DNA from 2 places in the Dietzia sp. UCD-THP genome. Region 2 is predicted to be linked to the other one. Evidence: predicted binding sites of a transcription regulator. Region 2 holds the regulator's gene; the other holds the start of a gene.

Region 1 (3,411 bases), on a different contig from region 2:
GAGGAGGTGTGGACCTCGTCCGGAGAGCAGACACCGTTCGACGTGGGTCAGCAGTACGCGACCTGGTGGTACGAACAGGCCGCCACCGAGGAGCAGCGCGACCAGGCCCACCTGCTCTCCGGGGGAGTGCTCCCGCCCGCGGTGGACCGCCCGCTGCTGCAGTTCGCGTGTCAGATGCTCAACGAGTTCACCTTGACCGAGGCGCAGCGGGTTCGGCTGCGCGATGGATTCCACGAGGGGATCCGCGCGGTTCTGCTCAAGCACCGCTGACCCGGGCCGGCCGCGGGCGTTCACGCCGTGGCGTCAGAAGGGCGGGGGGTCGTGGTCGTCACCCACCAGCCCGCCGCTTCGCGCTGCGGCGGTGTTCTCGAGGCGCTGGGCAGCTATGCGGCACGCGCGCCTGTACCAGTGCGTGCTGAGAGGCCGGGGCCGGAGCCATGGTCGCTCCGCGGAACCGGGCCCCGGAAGCGGCTCGGACCCGTTGCGGGTCAGGTCCCGCCATTTCGCCAGGGGGCCGTCGGGGAGAGTGGTGATGGTATGGCCACTCTCCGTGATGATGGTCAGCGTTCCGTCCCGCAGGAGTTGGTAATACCAGGTGTGAAAGGTCTTGAACCTGTGGTGCCGCCGGCAGAGGCACATGAGATTGGCCTCGACGGTCTGTCCGCCACCGCCGGGGTCGGAGTGGTCAAAGGGAACGACATGGTCCACGTCGCAGTCCTCGGCGGGGACCGAACATCCGGGGTGGCGGCAGGTGCCGTCGCGTAACCGGATCCGGCGGGCCAGCTCGGCGCTGATCCGGTAGCGGCGCGCACCGTCAATCGAGTCCGCGGACCCGGCTTCGGGATCGGGAAGGGAGATATGGGCTCCGACGCTGCGGGCGAGCAGAGCGATCAGCGCGTCGATCGACGCGGGCCCGCCTCGCGGGACGTACACCTCCGGCTCATCGCCCGGACCGCGAGGGGCCAGGATGGTGATGATCGGTCTGATCTGCGGCGCAGAAGCCCGCGCGGAGTCACCGGAGCCACCGGCGGGAGCGCACTCGCCGGTGTCGGCGCTGTCGCCGGTGTCATCGCAGTCGCCGGTGCCGAGGATCGCGTCGACGAGGGCGTCCGCCCGGTGTTGCTGGCGTGAGCGGGCGTGCGGATCGTACGCAGGCCCGGTGCCGTTGCGGACGGCGTCGATCCTGGCCTGCTTCTCGCGGTCGAGCCGCTCCCCGGCGGTGTGCTCCAGCGCGTCGTGGACCGCGGTGGCCTCGATCGAGGTGAGGTGCGCACGGAGCTCGGCCATGCCGTCCACCCCGCGACGAACGCTGACCCGACGCTCACGCGCCGCGGCGGCACACCGGGCCAGGACCCCCTCCGGGTCGAAGGCCGCGATGATGCTGTCGGTCTTGGCCAGAATCGCGGAGCGGCCGGGCCGCTCGCCGGATTCGATGGAGCCCAGCAGCCAGTCCACGACCAGCCGGTGCACGGCGTCCAGCACGGAGGGGTCGACCGTCCGCATCTGTCTGACGAGCATTCCCGCCGTGCGCTCGTCCAGGAGGCCGGACCTCATGGCCTCGACGATCCCGGGGAACCCCATGACGAGGTCCCGGGCCAGTGTGAGCATCGCCGACGCACGGTGGTGATGAACGCCGTAGGTGGCGACCAGTTCCGCGCAGGCGACGTCGAAGGGGTCCAGCACGGCGTGGTCGCGCGGACGCGGAGGCCCATCGGGGTCGTAGTAGCCGGCCTCGACATCGCGGGCGAACTGCTCCTCCTCGCACAATGCGAGGAGATCGTGACAGGCCTGCAGGCGGGCTGCGGCAGCGCGGTTCTCGGCGCGGAGAGCATCGAGGGCGGCCAGCCCGGCCGCTGCGATCCCCGAACCGTGTTCTGCCGACATCCGCCTCCCCTTCCCTGCAACCAGATAATCCCGGGAGCCAAGTAATCGCTTGTGTGTTCGATAGGGAAACACTAGCAACGGGGTACGACACGGCGCTCTGACCACGACAGATGCCCATATCGCGGCCGGGGCGGTCAGAGCGGCCGGGGCTACGGGGGCAGCGGCGTCAGCGGCGTCAGCGGTGGCAAGGGAGGTGGGGTCGAGACGGGGGTGGGAGAAGAGACGGGGGTGGGAGAAATGGGATGGAGCGGAGCGAGGTGTGACGCCCAGCGAGGCGGCGCGGGCCGCTCAGCCGCCCACCAGGTCCCGGTAGTACTGCGCGAGGCCGGGGTAGTAGTCGGGTTCGAAGCGCAGGGCGTCCGGATCCCGTCCCGCCTCCGCTTCGACCAGGCGATCCAGGTAGTAGTCCCACCCGGGACCGATGGACGCGGCGGACTCGGGGTCCGCGATGTCCTGCTCCAGGGAGATGACGGCCTCGACGCTGCCCTTGCCGCTGCCCTCGTCGTCGCCCTCGATTCTCACGGTGAGCAACCACCCGCCCGGTCCGGTCCGCACCACCAGGAACCCCGGCGCGTCGCAGGTGACCACCTCGACCCCGTCGACGGGGTCACCCTCCTCGGCGGTCATGGTGAGCTGGACGGTGCCGGACGCCGGGTCGCCCGACCACGGCCCGATCCACCGGGCGGTGCGCGTCGGGTCCGTCACTGCGGCCCACGCTTCCGCACGGGACCGGGGCAGGCGGCGGGAGAACACGACCGCTCCCGACTCGGAGAGACGGCCGGAGGGCGTGGGTGTGGTGGGCATGGCGTCTCCTGGTGATCAGGCCGGCGCCGGGGACGGGCTCACCGCGACGCCGACCGCCAGATTATCGCGCACGGCCGCGTGGGACCAGCAGAGATCGCCCCGGACTCATCGCTGCCGAAGACGAGCGCGAACGGGTCAGTCCCTCGTGTCGCGGGGGAGGGTCGGCCCGCCGGAGAGGTCGGAGGGGCCCGGCTCCGGGGTCCCCGCGTCCTGCGGGGTGGGTCCCGAGGGTTCCGTCTGTTCGCCGGGCGTCGCGGCGTCCGTGGCGCCGGTGGCGCCCGCGGAACCGTCGGCCCCTGCACCCTCGGTCAGCTGACGGTCCGTCGCGCCGGCCGCCCCGGCTCCCTCGACGGCGGTCCCGCCGCTGTTCAGGCCCATGGACGCCCGGATCTGCTCGAGCTTGCTCTTCCCTTCCGACTCGCGGGTGAACGCGGCGGCGTCGAGTTGCGCGGAGGACGGTGCACCCGTGGCCTCCGCGAGTTCCTGCTTGCCCAGCGCCGTGGTGTAGCGGCCCTCGATCTTGGCCCGGATCTCGTCGAATGTCGGTGAGTTGCCACCGCCGACGCCCTCCAGCGAGGACACGGACTCGACGGTGCGGTGCTGCATCTCCGCCTGCGTGGCCTGGAGGAGCAGCTGGTCCTCCTGCGCGAGCGTCTCCCGCAGTCTCTGGTCGGACTCCTTGACCGCCTGCTTGGCCTGCTCGGCGGCCTGGACCGCCTGCCC
Region 2 (3,411 bases):
TCCGTCTGGAGCGCGTCGTCCTGGTCGGGGTCTGGACCGAAGGCACGTCAGCGCAGGCCGAGGCCGCCATGGCCGAGCTGGCCCAGCTCGCCGAGACCGCGGGCTCCGAGGTCTGCGATGCGCTGATCCAGCGCCGCGACAAGCCGGACCCCGCCACCTACATCGGTTCCGGTAAGGCCAAGACCCTCAAGGATGTCATCGTCGCGACGGGCGCGGACACGGTGATCTGCGACGGTGAACTGACACCCGGTCAGCTCATCGCCCTCGAGAAGGTGGTCAACGTCAAGGTGATCGACCGCACCGCCTTGATCCTCGACATCTTCGCCCAGCATGCGACCAGTCGTGAGGGCAAGGCCCAGGTCTCTCTCGCGCAGATGGAGTACATGCTCCCGCGGCTGCGCGGCTGGGGCGAGGCGCTCTCCCGGCAGGCCGGCGGCAGGGCGGGGAGCAACGGTGGCGTCGGGCTCCGTGGTCCCGGTGAGACGAAGATCGAGACCGACCGCCGTCGGATCAGGGAGCGCACCGCCAGACTCCGCCGGGAGATCAAGGGGATGAAGCAGGCCCGCGACACCAAGCGGCACCGACGACGCGCCACCCCGGTTCCGTCGATCGCCATCGCCGGGTACACCAACGCCGGCAAGTCGAGTCTGCTCAACCGACTGACCGGCGCGGGAGTACTGGTCCAGAACGCGCTGTTCGCGACCCTGGACCCGACGACTCGGCGCGCCGAGCTCCCCGATGGGCGTGTGGTGGTCTTCACCGACACCGTCGGATTCGTCCGACACCTCCCTACCCAGCTCGTCGAGGCGTTCCGGTCGACGTTGGAAGAGGTCGTTGATTCCGAGCTCCTCCTGCACGTGGTGGACGGATCGGACACCTTCCCGTTACGCCAGATCGAGGCTGTCCGGACAGTCATCAACGACGTCGTGGAGGAGCAGCACGCCCAGAGACCGCGCGAACTGGTGGTGATCAACAAGATCGATGCGGCCGACCCCGTCGTCCTTACGGAATTGCACCACGCGCTACCGGACGCGGTGTTCGTGTCGGCGGCGACGGGCCAGGGTTTCGATGAACTCCTCGAGCGGATCATGGAGGTGGTCGCCTCGGGGGACACCCGGGTCACGCTCGAGATCCCCTTCACGAGGGGCGACGTGGTCGCCCGCGTCCACGCGGAGGGCGCCGTGATCGCCGAGGATCACACGACGTACGGTACCCGGATAGAGGTTCGGCTTCCCGCCTCAGTGGCGGGAGAACTCGGCGAGTATCGCGTCGCCGACCAGCGTGACGGGGTCGCCTGACCAGAGCGCCGTGCGGGTCGGAACCGCCCCGGCTCTCGTGGTGATGGAGGCGCCCGCCTCGGTCGGGTGAGGTCAGGCGACGCACCATCGGCACAGGCTCAGAGCTTGCGGAAGACGGTCACGACCTTTCCGAGGATCGTCGCGTGCTCACCGGGGATCGGGCGGAACGACGGGTTGTGGGGTAGGAGCCACACCCCGGTCGAATCCCTGCGGAACGTCTTGACCGTGGCCTCGCCGTCGATCATCGCCGCCACGATCTCGCCGTTATCGGCGACATTCTGCCGACGGACCACTACATAGTCGCCGTCACAGATCGCGGCGTCGATCATCGATTCGCCGACAACCCTGAGCATGAACAGGTCCCCGGATCCCACCAGGTCGGAGGGGAGGGGGAAGACCTCCTCCACAGCCTGTTCGGCGAGGATCGGACCGCCCGCCGCGATCCGCCCCAGGACCGGGACGTAGACCGGTTCGACGGCTCCGCCGGGCCGCACGTCCTCCTGCGCGGGTGCACGTCGCCCCCGCGATCGCTGACCAGGGACACCGTGAACGTCGACCGCCCGCGGCTTGTGGGGGTCGCGGGTCAGGAAGCCCTTCTTCTCCAGGGTCCGCAGCTGATGCGCCACGGAGGAGGTCGACTGTAGGCCGACCGCATCACCGATCTCCCGGATGCTCGGCGGATACCCCCTCTCCTTGACGGTGTCGTGGATGTGCAACAGCACGCTCTTCTGGCGTGTGGTCAGGGCCTCGAAGTCTGGTTTGGGCATGCGGCGGTCCCTTCAGCGAATGGGTGTTCGACGTCTTCTGTCTGTGTACACCCTACGTCGCCCCGGGCGGGTGCGCCACACAGGTGTTCGAAAAATGTGCTCGCGAGTGTCGACTCTGTCGGACCCGCGTGATACAACTCTAGTCACGTTCGAGTTCGAACAGATGTGCACAATGAGGCACACGCGTGTGCGAATAGGGTTCGCACATCGTATCGAGTGGGGAGTTGTCATGACCGTCCTGGAGATACAGCAACGATCGCGTCCGTCCATCCCGTGGACAGAGGTCTGCCTGGCCGCGCACGACCGGTTCGATCCGCCTAGGGCAGGTACCCGCGTCCACGCCGAGGTCCCGTCCGTCACCCGCACCCTCGACCGTGGCCGGAAGGTGCCCACGCGGTCGGTGGCGCCCGGTCGCCGGGTGAGCGTGCGGCCGGCGTCCACGGGTCAGGTCAGGGCGTGCGGAGTGGAGGCGCGATCGGTCGCACCGGTGGTGGACGACGTGCCGACCTGGGCACTGGTGGTCGGGGGCATCGTCTTCGGAATCCTGATGTTGTTGGCGTTGGCCCTCGTGGGTGGGCCCGCCTACGCGTGACCCACGGCATCGCCTTCTAGAATGGTCCCGGGACGGCGGCCCGTCGCCCTCGCACCGCCGTCGGCTCCGGCCGGTGGACAGGTTCGGACCAGGTCGACGAATGGCGAAGCTGGAATGTACTGCCCCATATGTCACCACGAGGACTCTCGGGTGATCGACTCGCGGTCGGTCGACGAAGGGCAGGCGATACGGCGTCGACGCGAGTGCCCCGATTGCGGTCACCGGTTCACCACCCTTGAGACGCCGCTGTTGACCGTCCTCAAACGCAACGGCGTGACGGAGCGTTTCAGCCGCGACAAAGTGGTCCGCGGCGTCCGCCGTGCGTGCCAGGGCAGGTCGGTCGACGAGGACGCGCTCCGGCGGCTCGCTCAGCAGGTCGAGGACGCCGTCCGGGCCGGCGGGGCTTCCGAGGTCCCGGCTCATGAGATCGGGCTTGCCATCCTCGGACCTCTCCAGGACCTAGACGAGGTCGCCTATCTGCGTTTCGCCTCCGTGTACAAGCAGTTCAGTTCTGCCGCGGACTTCGAGAGGGAGATCATCGCTCTTCGAGAGCGACACGCCGCCCACCGGTGATCGAGCATTCGTCGCCGTATCGACGAGCGCGGGTGCGCCGCGCTGAGCCCCATTTCGCGGCCCTGTTCTACTCTCAGACCATGCTCCGCGTGGTTGCGAGCGCCGTGCTGTCGGTGCTGTTCGTCGTGAGCGCCTGGCTTGTCATCGGGCCTCACCACCCGGTATTCCCGTGGGCGTTCTC

What was found. The regulator LexA, encoded in region 2, represses DNA repair genes until DNA is damaged. The targets are predictions, from matches to a motif close to CGAACANNTGTTCG.
Region 1: the regulator LexA is predicted to act here: its motif matches at 1,931-1,944, upstream of H483_RS25920 (HNH endonuclease signature motif containing protein).

Annotation. Positions count from the first base shown of each region.
Region 1 is NZ_AOSR01000053.1:76,179-79,589, forward strand. It holds gene H483_RS25915 (NYN domain-containing protein) at 1-270, shown strand, start outside; gene H483_RS25920 (HNH endonuclease signature motif containing protein) at 304-1,884, opposite strand; gene H483_RS25925 (SRPBCC domain-containing protein) at 2,173-2,688, opposite strand; gene H483_RS25930 (PspA/IM30 family protein) at 2,824-3,411, opposite strand, start outside.
Region 2 is NZ_KB714650.1:212,356-215,766, reverse strand. It holds gene hflX (GTPase HflX) at 1-1,298, shown strand, start outside; gene lexA (transcriptional repressor LexA) at 1,397-2,065, opposite strand; gene H483_RS29515 (hypothetical protein) at 2,295-2,657, shown strand; gene nrdR (transcriptional regulator NrdR) at 2,772-3,230, shown strand; gene H483_RS29505 (hypothetical protein) at 3,311-3,411, shown strand, end outside.